2 regions of the Mesorhizobium sp. USDA 4132 genome follow, and region 2 is predicted to be linked to the other one. Evidence: predicted binding sites of a transcription regulator. Region 2 holds the regulator's gene; the other holds the start of a gene.
What was found. Region 2 encodes LexA, which represses DNA repair genes until DNA is damaged. Its sites were predicted from a motif close to TGTTCNNNNTGTGTTCNG; they were not measured.

Region 1 (7,643 bases), 1.5 Mb from region 2:
TGAGATGCCGCGTTCGCGCTCGATCTTCATCCAGTCGGACCGGGTCTGGATACGGTCCTTCTTCGCCTTCACCTCACCGGCGAGCTGGATCGCGCCGCCGAACAGCAGCAGTTTTTCGGTCAGCGTCGTCTTGCCCGCGTCCGGGTGGGCAATAATTGCGAATGTGCGGCGGCGGGAAACCGCCTCGGCAATCGTTTCGGGCATTTTTTCTAGATCCTTTACGTTGCCGCGTATCTAACGACTCCGTGGATAACTTTCAATTCGTGTTTGACCGGAGCGACCGTGGGTCGACAAATGATATGATGAACGTTCACGCTCCCTCCTCGCCGAAGCTCAATCTCGTCCGCCTCCCGCACGGCGCCGGCCTCGATCTGCCGGCCTATGAAACCGCCGGCGCTGCCGGCATGGACCTGCGCGCCGCCGTCGAAGACGACATGCCGCTGACAATCGCCCCCGGCAAAAGAGCACTGGTGCCAACAGGCTTCATTTTCGAAATTCCGGAAGGTTTCGAGGCGCAGGTGCGGCCGCGCTCAGGCCTTGCCTTCAAGAACGGCATCACCTGTCTCAACACGCCAGGCACGATCGACAGCGATTATCGCGGTGAGGTGAAGGTGCTGTTGATCAATCTCGGCGACGAGGATTTCGTCATCACCCGCGGCATGCGGATCGCGCAGATGGTGATCGCGCCGGTGACACAGGCTCGGCTGGCCGAGATTACAGAAACCTCGATGACGGCACGCGGCGCCGGTGGCTTCGGCTCGACCGGCCTTTGAACGCAAAGGCGTTTTCGTTCCCGACCACTTCCGGGAACAAAATTTCCATTTCTCTTTCCGTCCGGTTCCGCCTTGCTGGCATTCGTGGGGAACACGCCCTAACTTCTCTCCAAACTCAGGGAGAGCACCATGCCAGAGACCAGAAAGCCGGGCCGCGGCCGAATCTATTCCTCGATCACCGAAACCATCGGCGACACGCCGATCGTGCGCCTCGACAAGCTGGCCAGGGAAAAGGGCGTGAAGGCCAACCTTCTGGCCAAGCTCGAATTCTTCAACCCGATCGCTTCGGTGAAGGACCGTATCGGGGTGGCGATGATCGAAAGCCTGGAGGCCGAGGGCAAGATCGCGCCTGGCAGGACGACGCTGGTTGAGCCCACGTCCGGCAATACCGGCATCGCGCTCGCCTTCGCCGCAGCCGCCAAAGGCTACAAGCTGATCCTCACCATGCCGGAAACCATGTCGATCGAGCGCCGCAAGATGCTCGCCCTGCTCGGCGCCGAACTGGTGCTGACCGAAGGCCCGAAAGGCATGAAGGGTGCGATCGCCAAGGCGGAAGAACTCGCCGCTTCGCTTCCGGATGCAGTCATCCCGCAACAGTTCGAAAATCCGGCCAACCCCGAAATTCATCGCAAGACGACGGCCGAAGAAATCTGGAACGATACCGACGGCAAGATCGACATCTTCGTGTCCGGCATCGGCACCGGCGGCACGATCACCGGTGCCGGCCAGGTGCTGAAGGAGCGCAACCCGGCACTCAAGATCATTGCCGTCGAACCGGAAGAATCGCCGGTCCTCTCCGGCGGACAGCCCGGGCCGCACAAGATCCAGGGCATCGGTGCAGGTTTCGCTCCGAAGATCCTGGACACGCACATCTATGACGAGATCATCACCGTCAACAGCGGTGAGGCGATGGAGATGGCCCGCCTGGTCGCCAGGCTCGAAGGCGTGCCGGTCGGCATCTCCTCCGGTGCGGCGCTGCAGGCCGCCATCGAAGTCGGCAGCCGCGAAGAAAACGCCGGCAAGACCATCGTCGTCATCATTCCATCCTTCGCCGAGCGTTATCTGTCGACGGCGCTGTTTGAAGGATTGGGTGGTTAGCTGCACTTCTTCAGGTCGTCATCCTCGGGCTTGACCCGAGGATCCACGGCCAAGCCCACCAGGGTTGACTACATTAGGGCGGGTCGCCAGGCGGATGAATCCTCGGGTCAAGCCCGAGGATGACGACGGAAGGGTATGTTATCCGCGTCTGCCTAAGCGGCGGTCCGCCTAAGTGGAGCTTGGTCATCGGTGACGACTGCCCTGGCCGCAGAGCAAATTCATCGCCATCTCCCGGCCCTCGCAACCCCCATCCCTAACCTTCTGCCTCACGCCGCGGCCGTCGCCAGCCGTTCGCCGGCCATGCGATAGGAAATCGCCTCGGCGAGATGGAGGCGGCCGACGGTATCCTTGCCGTCCAGATCGGCGAGCGTGCGGGCGACCTTCAAAATGCGGTGGTATCCGCGGGCTGAGAATTTGAGCTTTTCCGCCGCATCCCTGAGCAGTTGGAGACCACCAGGATCGGGTTCGGCGATCTTCTCGATCAGCGCGGTCGAGCAGCGGGCATTGGTGAGCACGCGCGGATAACCAGCCTGTTCGAACCGCTCCCGCTGTCTGTCACGCGCAGCCGCCACGCGCCTGGCGACATCCGCGCTGCTTTCCGCCGGCCTCGGGCGAATGAGATCGGCGGCCGAGACGGCCGGCACGTCTATGCGGATATCGATCCTGTCCATCAGCGGCCCTGAAATGCGGCCCTGGTAGTCCGACATGCATTTTGGTCCACGTGCGCAGGAATGGCCGGGTTCGCCCGCCATGCCGCAGCGGCATGGGTTCATGGCGGCGACGAGCTGGATACTGGCGGGATAGGAAACCCGGTGGTTGGCGCGGGCGATAATGCATTCGCCGGTCTCCAGCGGCTGGCGGAGCGCGTCCAGCGCCTGCGGAGAGAATTCCGGGAATTCGTCGAGGAACAGCACGCCGTGATGGGCAAGCGATGCCTCCCCGGGCCTTGCGCGCAGGCCACCACCCACGAGCGCTGCCATGGTGGCCGAATGGTGCGGCGTGCGGTAAGGTCGGCGGTCGGAAAGCTTGCCGCCGGAAAGCTGGCCGGCGATCGAATGGATCATCGACACTTCCAGCAGTTCGGCAGCCGAAAGCGGCGGCAGGATCGACGGCAGCCGAGCGGCCAGCATGGATTTTCCGGAGCCGGGAGGGCCGACCATCAGAAGATTATGGCCACCGGCGGCGGCGACTTCCAGCGCCCGTTTGGCGGTTTCCTGACCTTTGATGTCGACGAGATCGGGCAGATTGGCAGGCAAGGCGCGGATTGCCGGCTGTGGACGCGAGATGACCTGGGTGCCGCGGAAATGGTTTGCGAGCGCGATCAGGCTGCGCGGCGCGATGATATCGATCTCGGCCCCTGCCCAGGCAGCTTCCGCGCCGCTGTCGGCCGGGCAGATCAAGCCCTTTCCCAAGGCGTTTGCGGCGATTGCCGCCGGAAGTGCGCCGGCCACGGGCGCAAGCGTGCCGTCGAGGTTCAGTTCGCCAAGCACCACATAACCGGTGAGTGCATCTCCGGGAACGGCGCCCAGTGCCGCCATCAGCGCCAGCGCGATCGGCAGGTCGAAATGCGATCCTTCTTTCGGAAGGTCGGCCGGCGCCAGATTGACGGTGATCTTCTTCGGCGGCATGGCAAGGCCCGAGGCATGCAAAGCCGCCTGCACCCGCTCGCGGCTCTCGGCTACCGCCTTGTCCGGCAGGCCGACGATATGCATGTTGATCTTGCCCGGCCCGACCATGACCTGCACGTCGACCGGAACGCCTTCTATGCCCTGGAATGCGACTGTGCTGACGCGCGAAACCATATCCACCCCGCCCCTAACTTCATGTCCGGGACGCCAGCGATACACGCTTTCCGTGCCAGGAATTGCAATCTGGCATAGAAATAGGAATGAAACAAGAACATTAACCGAACAATTTCACGCATCCGCTGCAAACGGGTTGCGGGCGGTTGTATCACGAGAACAAAGGCGATCCGTATCCGAAACGCCTTGCATTCATCAGCCGCGTTTTGCCTCGATTGCATCCCAGAGGAGGCTTGCGACGTCGGCGCCGCCGAACTTCTTGACTTCGCGGATGCCCGTCGGGGATGTGACGTTGATCTCGGTCATATAGTCGCCGATGACATCGATGCCGACGAAGATGAAGCCGCGTTCGCGCAGGGCGGGTCCGATGCGGGAGCAGATTTCCTTCTCGCGCGGCGTGATCTCGGTCGCCTCGGCGCGGCCGCCGACATGCATGTTGGAGCGGCTGTCGTGTTCGGCGGGAACCCGGTTGATCGCGCCGACCGGCTCGCCGTCGACCAGAAGGATGCGCTTGTCGCCCTTGCGCACGGCCGGCAGATAGGCCTGGGCGATATAAGGTTCGCCGCGATACATCTGGCCGAACATTTCGAGCAGCGACGTGAAATTGCGGTCGTCGCGGGCGGAATGGAAAACTCCGGCGCCGCCATTGCCGTAGAGCGGCTTGAGGATGATATCGCCCATCTCCTCTCGGAAGCGGGCGATTTCGCCCGGATCGCGGCTGATCAGCGTTGCCGGCATCAAATCGGCAAATTCGGTGACGAAAATCTTCTCCGGCGAATTGCGCACCCAGGCGGGGTCGTTGACGACAAGCGTCTTCGGGTGGATGCGCTCGAGGAGATGGGTCGAGGTGATATAACCCATATCGAAGGGCGGATCCTGGCGCAGATGCACAACGTCCATCTCCGACAGGTCGACGCGCTCCTTGTCGCCGAGCGTGAAATGATCACCCTTGACGTCGCGCACCTGCAGCGGTTCGACGGCCGCGAAGATCTTGCCGTCACGCATCGTCAGGCGGTCGGGGGTATAGTGAAAGAGTTCGAAACCACGCGCCTGCGCTTCGAGCGCCATGGCGAAGGTGGAATCGCCGGCAACGCTGATGCCGGAGATATGGTCCATCTGAAACGCGACCTTGCGGATTTTCGCCATGACTTCAGCCCCCTAGGATTGGCCCGCCTGATGTAGGATGGCGAGCCCCCAAAGGCAACTGCAATCGGCCGATATCACGCGGAGATGCCGACCTGCGACTTTGCCCGCAACATGTTGCGCAGGCGGAAAAGCATAGCGATCGGCTTCGGGAAAGGCCGGCGGATGAATGCTACCTTTTTCAGATAGTTGTCGATGCGCCAGGTGGCCCAGGTCCGGCCCTTGAAATAGCCGACATCGCCTGCCGTCAGCGTGCGCTGCGTGCCGTCATCGGCAGTCACATGCACCTCGCCTTCGAGGATCACCACCGTCTCGTCCCAGTGGAAATACCAGCGGAACTCGCCGGCCGTGCATTCCCACACGCCGGTCGTGGCGCAATCGTCTTCTGCGGTGGAGTGGGAGGCGGCGCGCGCCCGCGGATCACCGGCGAGCACCCAGGTGGGCTCGATCGGCATCGGCTTCATTTCCAGAGAATGCGGACAGGCGCCGATGAACGCCTTAACCTTCGGCTTCTCCGGCGCGTCGGACCTGTATCTGAATGCGAGTGCCGCTGCGGTCGCGGCGAGGACGTGCCAACTCATCTTTCCCCCCAAAAGTTGCCAATTCCGGGAAAATGTAGCGGCAAAGAGTAAGGCTGCTGTTCAGGCCGATCGTACAATTTTAACGATCGGCCTGATTTTCGCGCTCTCTTTAGAGAACCGGTTCGACGGGTGCGAGCTTTGCCTCGGCCGGTACGTTGCCCGGCAGCCGCTTGCCCGTATCGAGCGAGAAGAAGTGCAGGCGCTTGGCATCGACGGCGATGCGCATTTCCGCAGAGAGCGCAATCTCCGGCGAAACGGCGGCAGTGATCTGCTGATCGCCGACGGTGCCGTGGATCAGTCGCTGGGCGCCCAGTTCCTCGGTATATTCGAGGCGGAAAGGCAGGGCCTCTTCGTCGTCGCGCGCGATGCGCAGATCCTCGGCGCGGACGCCGACGGTAACGGCGCCCGAAGTCGGCGCGAAACCGTTGAGGCTGATCATCGCCGGGCCGATCGCCAGCTTGTCGCCATGCAACTCCCCCCTGACGAGGTTCATGGCCGGCGAACCGATAAAGCTTGCCACAAAGGTAGAGGCGGGTGCGTGGTAAACTTCCAGCGGCGCACCGATCTGCTCGATCTCTCCCCCGTTCAGAACGACGAGGCGGTCGGCGAGCGTCATGGCTTCGAGCTGGTCGTGGGTGACGTAGATCGACGTGGTGCCTAGGCGGCGCTGCAGGCGCTTGATTTCGCCACGCATGGAAACGCGCAGTTTCGCATCGAGGTTGGAGAGCGGCTCGTCGAACAAGAAGGCTGCCGGCTTGCGCACGATGGCGCGGCCCATGGCTACACGCTGGCGCTGGCCGCCGGAAAGCGCGCGCGGCTTGCGCTCCAGATACTGGGTGATCTCCAGCATGCGGGCCGCTTCAGCGACACGCGCGTCGATCTCAGCCTTCGGCGTACCGCGGTTCTTCAGACCGTAGGCCAGGTTGTTATACACCGTCATATGCGGATAGAGCGCGTAATTCTGGAACACCATGGCGATATCGCGCTCGGCCGGCTCGACCTCGTTGACGACCCGGCCGGCGATTTTCACTTCGCCCGCGGAAATGGCTTCCAGCCCCGCGACCATGCGCAACAGCGTGGACTTTCCGCAGCCAGACGGACCGACAAGGACGATGAACTCGCCATCGGCTATGTCGATGGAGACGGAGCTTACCGCCTTTACGCCGCCGGTATAAACCTTTGAAACCTCTGAAATGTGAATGCCAGCCATGTTATTTCTCCGTTTCAGTAAGCCCGCGGATGAACAACCGCTGCATGAAAACCACGACGAGGATGGGGGGAAGCATGGCGAGTACGGACCCCGCCATGACGAGTTGCCACTCGATGACGCCGTCCTGCGCCGTGACCATGCGCTTCATCCCCATCATCAGCGTGTAATAACCGGGGTCGGTGGTCACCAGGAGCGGCCAGAGGTACTGAACCCAGCCATAGATGAAGAGGATGACGCATAACGCGCCGATATTGGTACGCGAGAGCGGCAGGAGGATGTCCCGGAAGAACTTCATAGGGCCGGCTCCGTCCACACGGGCCGCTTCCAAAAGTTCGTCCGGGACTGTCATGAAGAACTGGCGGAACAGGAAGGTCGCCGTGGCCGATGCGATCAACGGGACGGTCAGACCGGCCCAGGAATTCAACATGCCGAGGTCGGCAACGATCTTGTATGTCGGCATGATGCGCACCTCGACCGGCAGCATCAGGGTGACGAAGATGATCCAGAACGCCAGTAGCCGGAAAGGAAACCGGAAATAGACGATCGCAAAGGCGGAAAGGATCGAGATGGCAATTTTTCCGACCGTGATCGTCAACGCCATGATCAGAGAGTTCAGCGCCATGTGCGAATAATTGGGCAGGCCGTGAGCGGCCGCGGCGCTCGTCAGAATGGTCGAATAGTTCTCGATGAAATGCGAGCCCGGCAGAAGCGGGACCGGCCCGCTCATCAGCGTCGAGACGTCATGGGTTGACGCCATGATCGCGACATAGACCGGCAGCGCGACCACCAGAAATCCCAGGATCAGGAATGCGTGGGTGAGGAAAGTCAGGAAGGGGCGGTTTTCAACCATGATCGTTCCTCAATACTGGACGCGGCGTTCGACGAAGCGGAACTGAACAAAGGTCAGCAGCATCACGATCAACATTAGCAACACCGACTGCGCCGAGGACGAACCGATGTTCAGACCGACATAACCGTCCTGATAGACCTTGTAGACAAGCGTCGTCGTCGCCTGCGCGGGCCCGCCGCCGGTCGT
Region 2 (7,643 bases):
CGATCACGCCTTCATCGACGGCTTCCACTTCCATGGTCGCCTTGTCGGTCTCGATTTCGGCAATCACGTCGCCGGAGGTGACCTTGTCACCCTCTTTTTTCAGCCACTTGCTGAGCGTGCCTTCCTCCATGGTCGGAGAAAGGGCGGGCATCAGGATATCGATTGGCATTGGGTTCCCTCCCCGCGATCAGAGCAGAATGTCGGTGTAGAGCTCGGACGGATCCGGCTCCGGATCGGCCTGGGCGAAATCGGCGCTATCCGAAACGACGTCGCGGATATCCTTGTCGATCGCCTTCAGCTCGTCTTCGGTCGCCCAGCCTTTTTCGATGAGGCGCAGGCGCACCTGCTCGATCGGGTCGTGCTCGGAGCGCATCTTCTGCACTTCGTCCTTGGAGCGATATTTCGCCGGGTCGGACATGGAGTGGCCGCGATAACGGTAGGTGAGCATTTCGAGAATGATCGGGCCCTTGCCGGAGCGGCAGTGCTCGAGCGCCTCGTCGCCGGCGGCCTTCACGGCACGAACGTCCATGCCGTCGACCTGGATGCCGGGGATGCCGAAGCCGGAACCACGCAGCGAGTAGTTCGACTGCGCCGTCGCACGGGCCGTCGAGGTGCCCATCGCATAACGGTTGTTCTCGACGATATAGACGATCGGCAGCTTCCAGAGGGCCGCCATGTTGAAGCTCTCGTAGACCTGGCCCTGGTTGGCCGCGCCATCGCCGAAATAGGCGACCGAGACGCTGTCGTTACCACGATACCTGTTGGCGAAGGCGAGACCGGTTCCGAGCGAAACCTGGGCGCCGACGATGCCGTGGCCGCCGTAGAAATGCTTTTCCTTGGAGAACATGTGCATCGAGCCGCCCTTCCCCCTGGAATAGCCGCCCTTGCGTCCGGTCAGCTCCGCCATGACGCCACGCGCGCTCATGCCGGTTGCCAGCATATGCCCATGGTCGCGATAGGCGGTGATAACCTGGTCACCCTCCTGCTGCGCCATCTGCATGCCGACGACGACAGCTTCCTGGCCGATATAGAGGTGACAGAAACCACCGATGAAGCCCATGCCGTAGAGCTGGCCGGCCTTTTCCTCGAAACGGCGGATCATCAGCATCTCACGATAGGCGTGAAGATCCTGATCCTTGCCGAAATCCGGGGTGTTTTTGCCCGTAAACTCCTTGGCGGAGGATTTCGAGGCTGATTTGATTGCAGACTTTGCCGCTGGTTTGCGGCCGGATACAGACGCGGTTTTTGTCGGCGCCATTCATCCCTCCCTTTGAGTTCTGCGTTGAGAGCGAGATTACGCTCTGACGTATATCGCCAGATTCCCACTCTGGTTTCGGGGCGTACCATAGGCAAGAAAAGCTGCCCCAGCAATGCCATAAACGCATGGCTCACATTCCGTGCAACACTATGAAAAGGTTACAGAAATATGAAATTAACTGGATTTCGGTTAATTTAGAAGTAGTTGTTGAAGATGACGATTTCGTCGCCGCGCGAGACGTTCAGCTGATAACGGGCGATCTCGTCAAGCATATCCTTGTCGAGCGAACCATCGCTCATCAGCTGAACCTGCCGCTCCAGCGTCTCGCGCCGAGCGGTCAACTTTGCGAGCTCGCCTGCACGCGCCTGCCGCTGACGTTCGAATTCCTCCGTGGCGATCAGCCCGAGATCGCCATGGATGGAATGATAGCCGAAGTAGCAAAGAAACGCGACTGTGATGGCGGGAAGAACAAAACGGCCGAATTTTCTTTTCTTATGATGCTTTGTCCACATACCGCTCTAACGCCTTGCCACGCTTACGGGATCTCAAATCGATCCGAAACAGAGCTTCAAATTCGCAGAACTTGCTTAAGCAATCGTTGACCAGAATCGAGTCCGAAAAAAGCCCGCGTCTTTCGGCGCGGGCTTCCATGAAAATGTCGAACCTGGGAGGCTGTCAGGCCTTCAGGACGCTGCGGCCGGCATAAACGGCCTGCGGACCGAGCATTTCCTCGATGCGGATAAGCTGGTTGTACTTGGCAAGCCGGTCGGAGCGCGACAGCGAGCCGGTCTTGATCTGTCCGCAATTGGTGGCGACGGCGAGATCGGCGATCGTCGAGTCTTCGGTTTCGCCCGAGCGGTGCGACATGACGGCGGTGTAGGCCGCCTTGTGGGCAGTCTCGACGGCATCGAGCGTTTCCGACAGCGAGCCGATCTGATTGACCTTGACCAGGATCGAATTGGCGACGCCCTGCCTGATGCCATCGCGCAGGCGCGACGAGTTGGTGACGAACAGATCGTCGCCGACGAGCTGGCACTTGGCGCCGATCTTGTCGGTCAGGTACTTCCAGCCGGCCCAATCGTCTTCGGCCATGCCGTCTTCGATCGAAATGATTGGGTATTTTGCTGCAAGCTCGGCGAGGTAATCGGCCATGGCTTCCGGCTCGAGCGTGCGGCCCTCGCCTTCCATTTCATATTTGCCGTTCTTGAAGAATTCGGTCGAGGCGCAGTCGAGCGCCAGGCAGACGTCGTCGCCTGGGGTATAGCCGGCCTTCTCGACCGACTTCATGATGAAATCGAGGGCTTCCGGCGCGCTCTTCAGGCCCGGTGCGAAACCACCTTCGTCGCCGACATTGGTGTTGTGACCCTGGGCCGCCAGTTCCTTCCGCAGGACGTGGAAGATCTCCGAGCCCATGCGCACGGCGTCCTTCAGCGTGTCAGCGCCGACCGGCATGATCATGAATTCCTGGAAGTCGATCGGGTTGTCGGCATGAGCGCCGCCGTTGATGATGTTCATCATCGGAACCGGCAGGACATGCGCGTTCGGGCCGCCGACATAACGGTAGAGCGGCAGGCCGGATGTTTCGGCGGCAGCTTTTGCAACGGCGAGCGAGACGCCGAGGATGGCATTGGCGCCGAGGCGGGACTTGTTCGGCGTGCCGTCGAGCGCGATCATCGTCTTGTCGATATGGATCTGGCTCTCGGCATCGAAACCGCCGATCGCATCGAAGATCTCGGTGTTGACGGCTTCGACCGCCTTTTCGACGCCCTTGCCGTGGTAGCGCTTGCCGCCGTCGCGCAGTTCGACGGCTTCATGAGCGCCGGTGGAGGCGCCCGACGGAACGGCCGCACGGCCCATCGAACCGTCTTCCAGATAGACATCCACCTCGACGGTCGGATTGCCGCGGCTGTCGAGAATTTCGCGGGCGATGATATCGGTGATGGCGGTCAAGGGTCTCTCCCTGGGTTTGGACTTGACGTCACGAGGTCACTGAAAATGTCTCATAATCAATGACACGAAAATTACAATCGAAGCAGTTTGCGCGCTTTTTGTGGACGCGCTCAAGCCGCCTTGGCGACGGCGTCGAGGGCAAGCAGCTTTTCGAGGAGCTGCGGCATGTCCTTCAGATGCACCATGTTCGGGCCGTCCGAGGGAGCATTGTCCGGATCCTCGTGAGTTTCGATGAACAGGCCCGCAATGCCGACGGCAACCGCTGCCCGTGCAAGGACCGGCACCATGCTGCGGTCTCCTCCGGTAGAGCCTCCCTGCCCGCCAGGCTGCTGCACAGAATGCGTCGCGTCGAAGATCACCGGAGCCCCCATGGACGCCATGATCGGCAATGAACGCATGTCGGAAACGAGTGTATTGTAGCCGAAGGAGGCGCCGCGTTCGCACAGCAATACGTTGGGATTGCCGCTCGCGGTGATTTTGCCGAGCACGTTCTTCATGTCCCAGGGTGCCAGGAACTGACCCTTCTTGACGTTGACGACGCGGCCGGTCTTGGCAGCGGCGACAAGCAAGTCCGTCTGGCGTGACAGGAAAGCCGGGATCTGCAGGATGTCCACCGTCTTTGCGACGACAGCGCATTGTTCTTCCGTATGAATGTCGGTCAGAACCGGAAAGCCGAACTCCTGCTTCAGGTCAGCGAAGATTTCCATCGACTCTTCGAGCCCGATGCCGCGCTTGCCGGAAATCGACGTGCGGTTGGCCTTGTCGTAGGAGGACTTGTAGACGAGGCCGATGCCGAGCTTGCTGCAGAGTTCCTTCAACGCGCCTGCCATCATGAAGGCGTGGTCGCGGCTTTCCATCTGGCAGGGACCGGCGATCAGCGACAGTTTTGCGTTCTGCGCGAAAACCACCTTGCCGCCTCCTTCGCCGACGGAGACGCTGGAGTTTGCGGTAACTTCCATGATCTATTCCTCGAAGCCGAACAAAACACCCTGGCCGGGCGCCGCCGAGACGAGAACACGGCCCTCCCGGCGGACGAATGCGACGTCATTAGCAGCAAGGGTGATCTCTGTCACGGCAAGATCGGCGGTTTTGAAGATGACCGCCCGGCCGCGCAGTCCTTCGGCGCCCGGGGTCGGCTGAAGCGCAAATTCCGCCTCGAGCTCCCGATCCTGCAGGATCCGGATGCGGGCATTGGCCGCGGCAAGCTGGAGCGGTGCAGCCTCCGGCGCGGCCTTGGTCAGCAGCACCTGTTCGACCAGCGGAGCGAAATCGGCAGGTGTCGGGGCCGACAGGATGATTTCGCTCAGGCCGATAACGGTATTGGCATGCCGCTCCAGCTCGCGGTCGGCAGGCAGCGGGTTGATGCGCTGGCAGGAAAACAGGAAGAACTCGGGCGCGCGGTCATCGCCGGCGAATGCCAGCCGGAAGCTCGCCTGCGTCTCGGAACCGTCGGCCAGGATCATGCCGCGGGAAAATTCCAGCACGTCGCCTGCCGAAACGCCGCGCATCTTGAAACGCGCATGATCGGCCATCGCATCGCGGGTCGCGACAACGAGAGCGGAAAAGCCCTGCCGGTTGGACGTCTTGCGGAAGGCGAGATCGCGGGCGGTGAAAACGTTGCCGCGCTTTGCCGCGACACCCGCATGGCGTCGGTTGGTAAGAGCCAGCGGCTCCAGGTAGGTCCCATCCGAGAAGAATACGCAAGCATTGGCGGTGCCGAAAGGATGAAAAGCATCCGGCGCAACTGTAAAACCGAGCTCCGTGAGCCGGGAACGCGCAGCGGTAAGTCCCGCCACCGGCAGCACGAGATGATCGATCGGTCTTGCGTTCACGCGAGGGCCCCCTGAATTGGAATCGCAAAGCTACTTTGGCAGCGGGCTGGCGCCGCGCAAGTGGTGTGACACCAGATATCTGGCACGCATCTATGAAGAAAAAATCATCATACTTCACAGAAATTTAGGGACTTGCGGAACACATATGGAACATATAGTGTCCGTTCTGGATTTGTTTCCGACTCTGAGGGTGCCAAAAGATGCTCACGCGCAAACAACAGGAATTGCTTCTGTTCATTCACGAACGCATGAAAGAATCCGGTATCCCGCCGTCATTCGACGAAATGAAGGACGCGCTCGACCTTGCGTCCAAGTCCGGAATCCATCGTCTGATCACGGCGCTCGAGGAGCGCGGCTTCATCCGCCGCCTGCCGAACCGGGCCCGCGCGCTGGAAGTCATCAAGCTCCCGGAAGCCTATTCGCCGAGCATTCAGCCGCGGCGCGGTTTTTCGCCCAGCGTCATCGAGGGCAGCCTCGGCAAACCGCAGCCGGCCGCAGCACCTCAGAAACTCGCGGCCAACGATGGCTCGTCGAACGCCACGACCGTTCCCGTCATGGGCCGCATCGCCGCCGGCGTGCCGATCTCGGCGATCCAGAACAACACGCACGACATCTCCGTGCCGGCCGAGATGCTCGGCTCCGGCGAGCATTACGCGCTGGAGGTCAAGGGCGATTCGATGATCGAGGCAGGCATTCTCGATGGCGACACCGTGATCATTCGCAACGGCACGACGGCCAATCCCGGCGACATCATCGTGGCGCTGGTGGACGATGAGGAAGCGACGCTGAAGCGTTTTCGCCGCCGCGGCGCCTCGATCGCGCTCGAAGCCGCCAACCCCGCCTACGAGACCCGCATTTTCGGGCCTGACCGGGTGAAGATCCAGGGCAAGCTCGTCGGCCTCATCCGCCGTTATCACTGATCAGCTGCCGGAGCGGTTCCGGCAACGCGTTGTCGAAACTCTGGCTTCGCCAATCGTAGTGGCGGTGCCTAGTCCAGGGCCGGTCCTCGGCCGCCATTGCGGCACGGACCTGCCAGCGTCGCATGTCGCCCGTGTCGTTCAGCGAAATCTCCAGCGCGCCGGTCTTTCTGAGCGTCGTGCCATTGATCATCAGTCCGCCGGACCGGCATCGGTCGAAGCGTGCCCGCGGGGCGATGACAAGATCGGCGGCGTCGCAGGCAGCGCCAGCATAACGGCCGTCTTCTACGGCCACGATGATGGCATTGCCCGTGCTTGCGGCGCACCAGGCCTTAGGCTCGCAGGTGAAGCGGTCGGAAGTCACCTGGCTTATTCGCAACCTCACTGTTTCGAGTTCCGCCGAGGTCAACTCGCGGCGCTTATCGTTTTTTGCGCCTGCTGGTTTGCGGTCGGGCGGCTTGTCCCTGGCCGGCGACATGTCCGGTTTGGTCGGGTCGCCGAGCAGAAGCGCCCTCTTCCACTGGTCGTAGATGAAATCAGGCGGGCGGGTGCGGTTGGTGGAAACCCGTTCCCCGTTTACGAGCGCCACCATTGTCCCGTCTTCCGAGACCAATATATCCGCCAGAGGCGTCGATCGCTCATGCCAGGAAAGCAGCAGAGCGGTCACCATCAGCGGCGGACCGATCAGCCTTAGCTTCGTCCTGAGCAGGGTCAGCAGCAGGAAGCCTGCCGTTGAGACCGTCAGGAACCATGGATGCTGGCGGCCTATCCCGACATCGCCACCCCAGGCAGCCACGTGCCCGGCAATGGCGATCACCGCTTCCAGGCCAAGGCCCATGAGCTTCATGAAGGGAGCGTCGAGGCCGAAGGGCATCAGCAGCATGCCGACCAGACCGGCCGGCATCACCACGAAGGAGATGATCGGCATGGCTGCGAGGTTTGCGGCGAGGCCATAGGTGGCGATGCGATGAAAATGCTCGACCGAAAACATCGCGGTCGAAACGCCGCCGATCAGCGAGGTGACGAAGACGCCGGCTGCGAAATTCCACGATGCCAGGATCGGCATCACCATGCGGTGACGGAACGGCAGAGGCTGAGGATCGCGGCCCTCGGCCCTCTGTTTCCAGAGCGCGTAACCGGCGACCAGGGCAACGGTGGCGGCAAACGACATCTGGAAGCTCGGCCCGAGCATTTCCGAGGGCGACATGGCGATGATGACGAGCGCGGACAGCGCCACATTGTGCAGGCTGATCGACGGTCGGTCGAAGAGGACGGCAACCAGCATGATTGCCATCATGATGTAGGCCCGCTCGGCCGAAACGCCGAAACCGGAGATCAGGTAATAGGCGGTGACCATTATCAGAGCGCCGAGTGCGGCGATCTTCTTCACCGGATAGGCGTGGCCGAAGCCCATAAAGACCGCGAGCACGGTCCGCACGCCGACGAAGAAGATACCGGCGGCGAGCGCCATGTTCAGTCCGGAAATGGCGACGATATGGGCTAATCCCGAAAGCCGTAAAGCTTCGGTCGTTCCCTTGGAGATCGCCCGGCGTTCGTCCGTCACGATTGCCGCGGCAAAGGCGCCGGAATCTCCCGGCACGGTCTCGCGGATACGGGTGGCGATTGCGCTGCGGAGATCGAAAAGCCGGCTTTCGATGTCGGCAATCCAGCTCCGGGTCGACGGAC

Region 1: ACZ9IU_RS02305 (YifB family Mg chelatase-like AAA ATPase) is a predicted target of LexA. The motif match lies at 3,767-3,784, and genes of this name have one in related genera.

What each region holds. Positions count from the first base shown of each region.
Region 1 is NZ_JBWCCP010000001.1:446,735-454,377, reverse strand. It holds gene ACZ9IU_RS02320 (peptide chain release factor 3) at 1-204, opposite strand, end outside; gene dut (dUTP diphosphatase) at 303-773, shown strand; gene cysK (cysteine synthase A) at 903-1,871, shown strand; gene ACZ9IU_RS02305 (YifB family Mg chelatase-like AAA ATPase) at 2,138-3,673, opposite strand; gene gshB (glutathione synthase) at 3,869-4,819, opposite strand; gene ACZ9IU_RS02295 (cupin domain-containing protein) at 4,894-5,397, opposite strand; gene ACZ9IU_RS02290 (sn-glycerol-3-phosphate import ATP-binding protein UgpC) at 5,507-6,607, opposite strand; gene ugpE (sn-glycerol-3-phosphate ABC transporter permease UgpE) at 6,609-7,457, opposite strand; gene ugpA (sn-glycerol-3-phosphate ABC transporter permease UgpA) at 7,467-7,643, opposite strand, start outside.
Region 2 is NZ_JBWCCP010000001.1:1,954,016-1,961,658, reverse strand. It holds gene ACZ9IU_RS10240 (pyruvate dehydrogenase complex E1 component subunit beta) at 1-169, opposite strand, end outside; gene pdhA (pyruvate dehydrogenase (acetyl-transferring) E1 component subunit alpha) at 188-1,258, opposite strand; gene ACZ9IU_RS10230 (FtsB family cell division protein) at 1,453-1,770, opposite strand; gene eno (phosphopyruvate hydratase) at 1,934-3,208, opposite strand; gene kdsA (3-deoxy-8-phosphooctulonate synthase) at 3,319-4,167, opposite strand; gene ACZ9IU_RS10215 (VOC family protein) at 4,171-5,040, opposite strand; gene lexA (transcriptional repressor LexA) at 5,241-5,960, shown strand; gene ACZ9IU_RS10205 (ComEC/Rec2 family competence protein) at 5,941-7,643, opposite strand, start outside.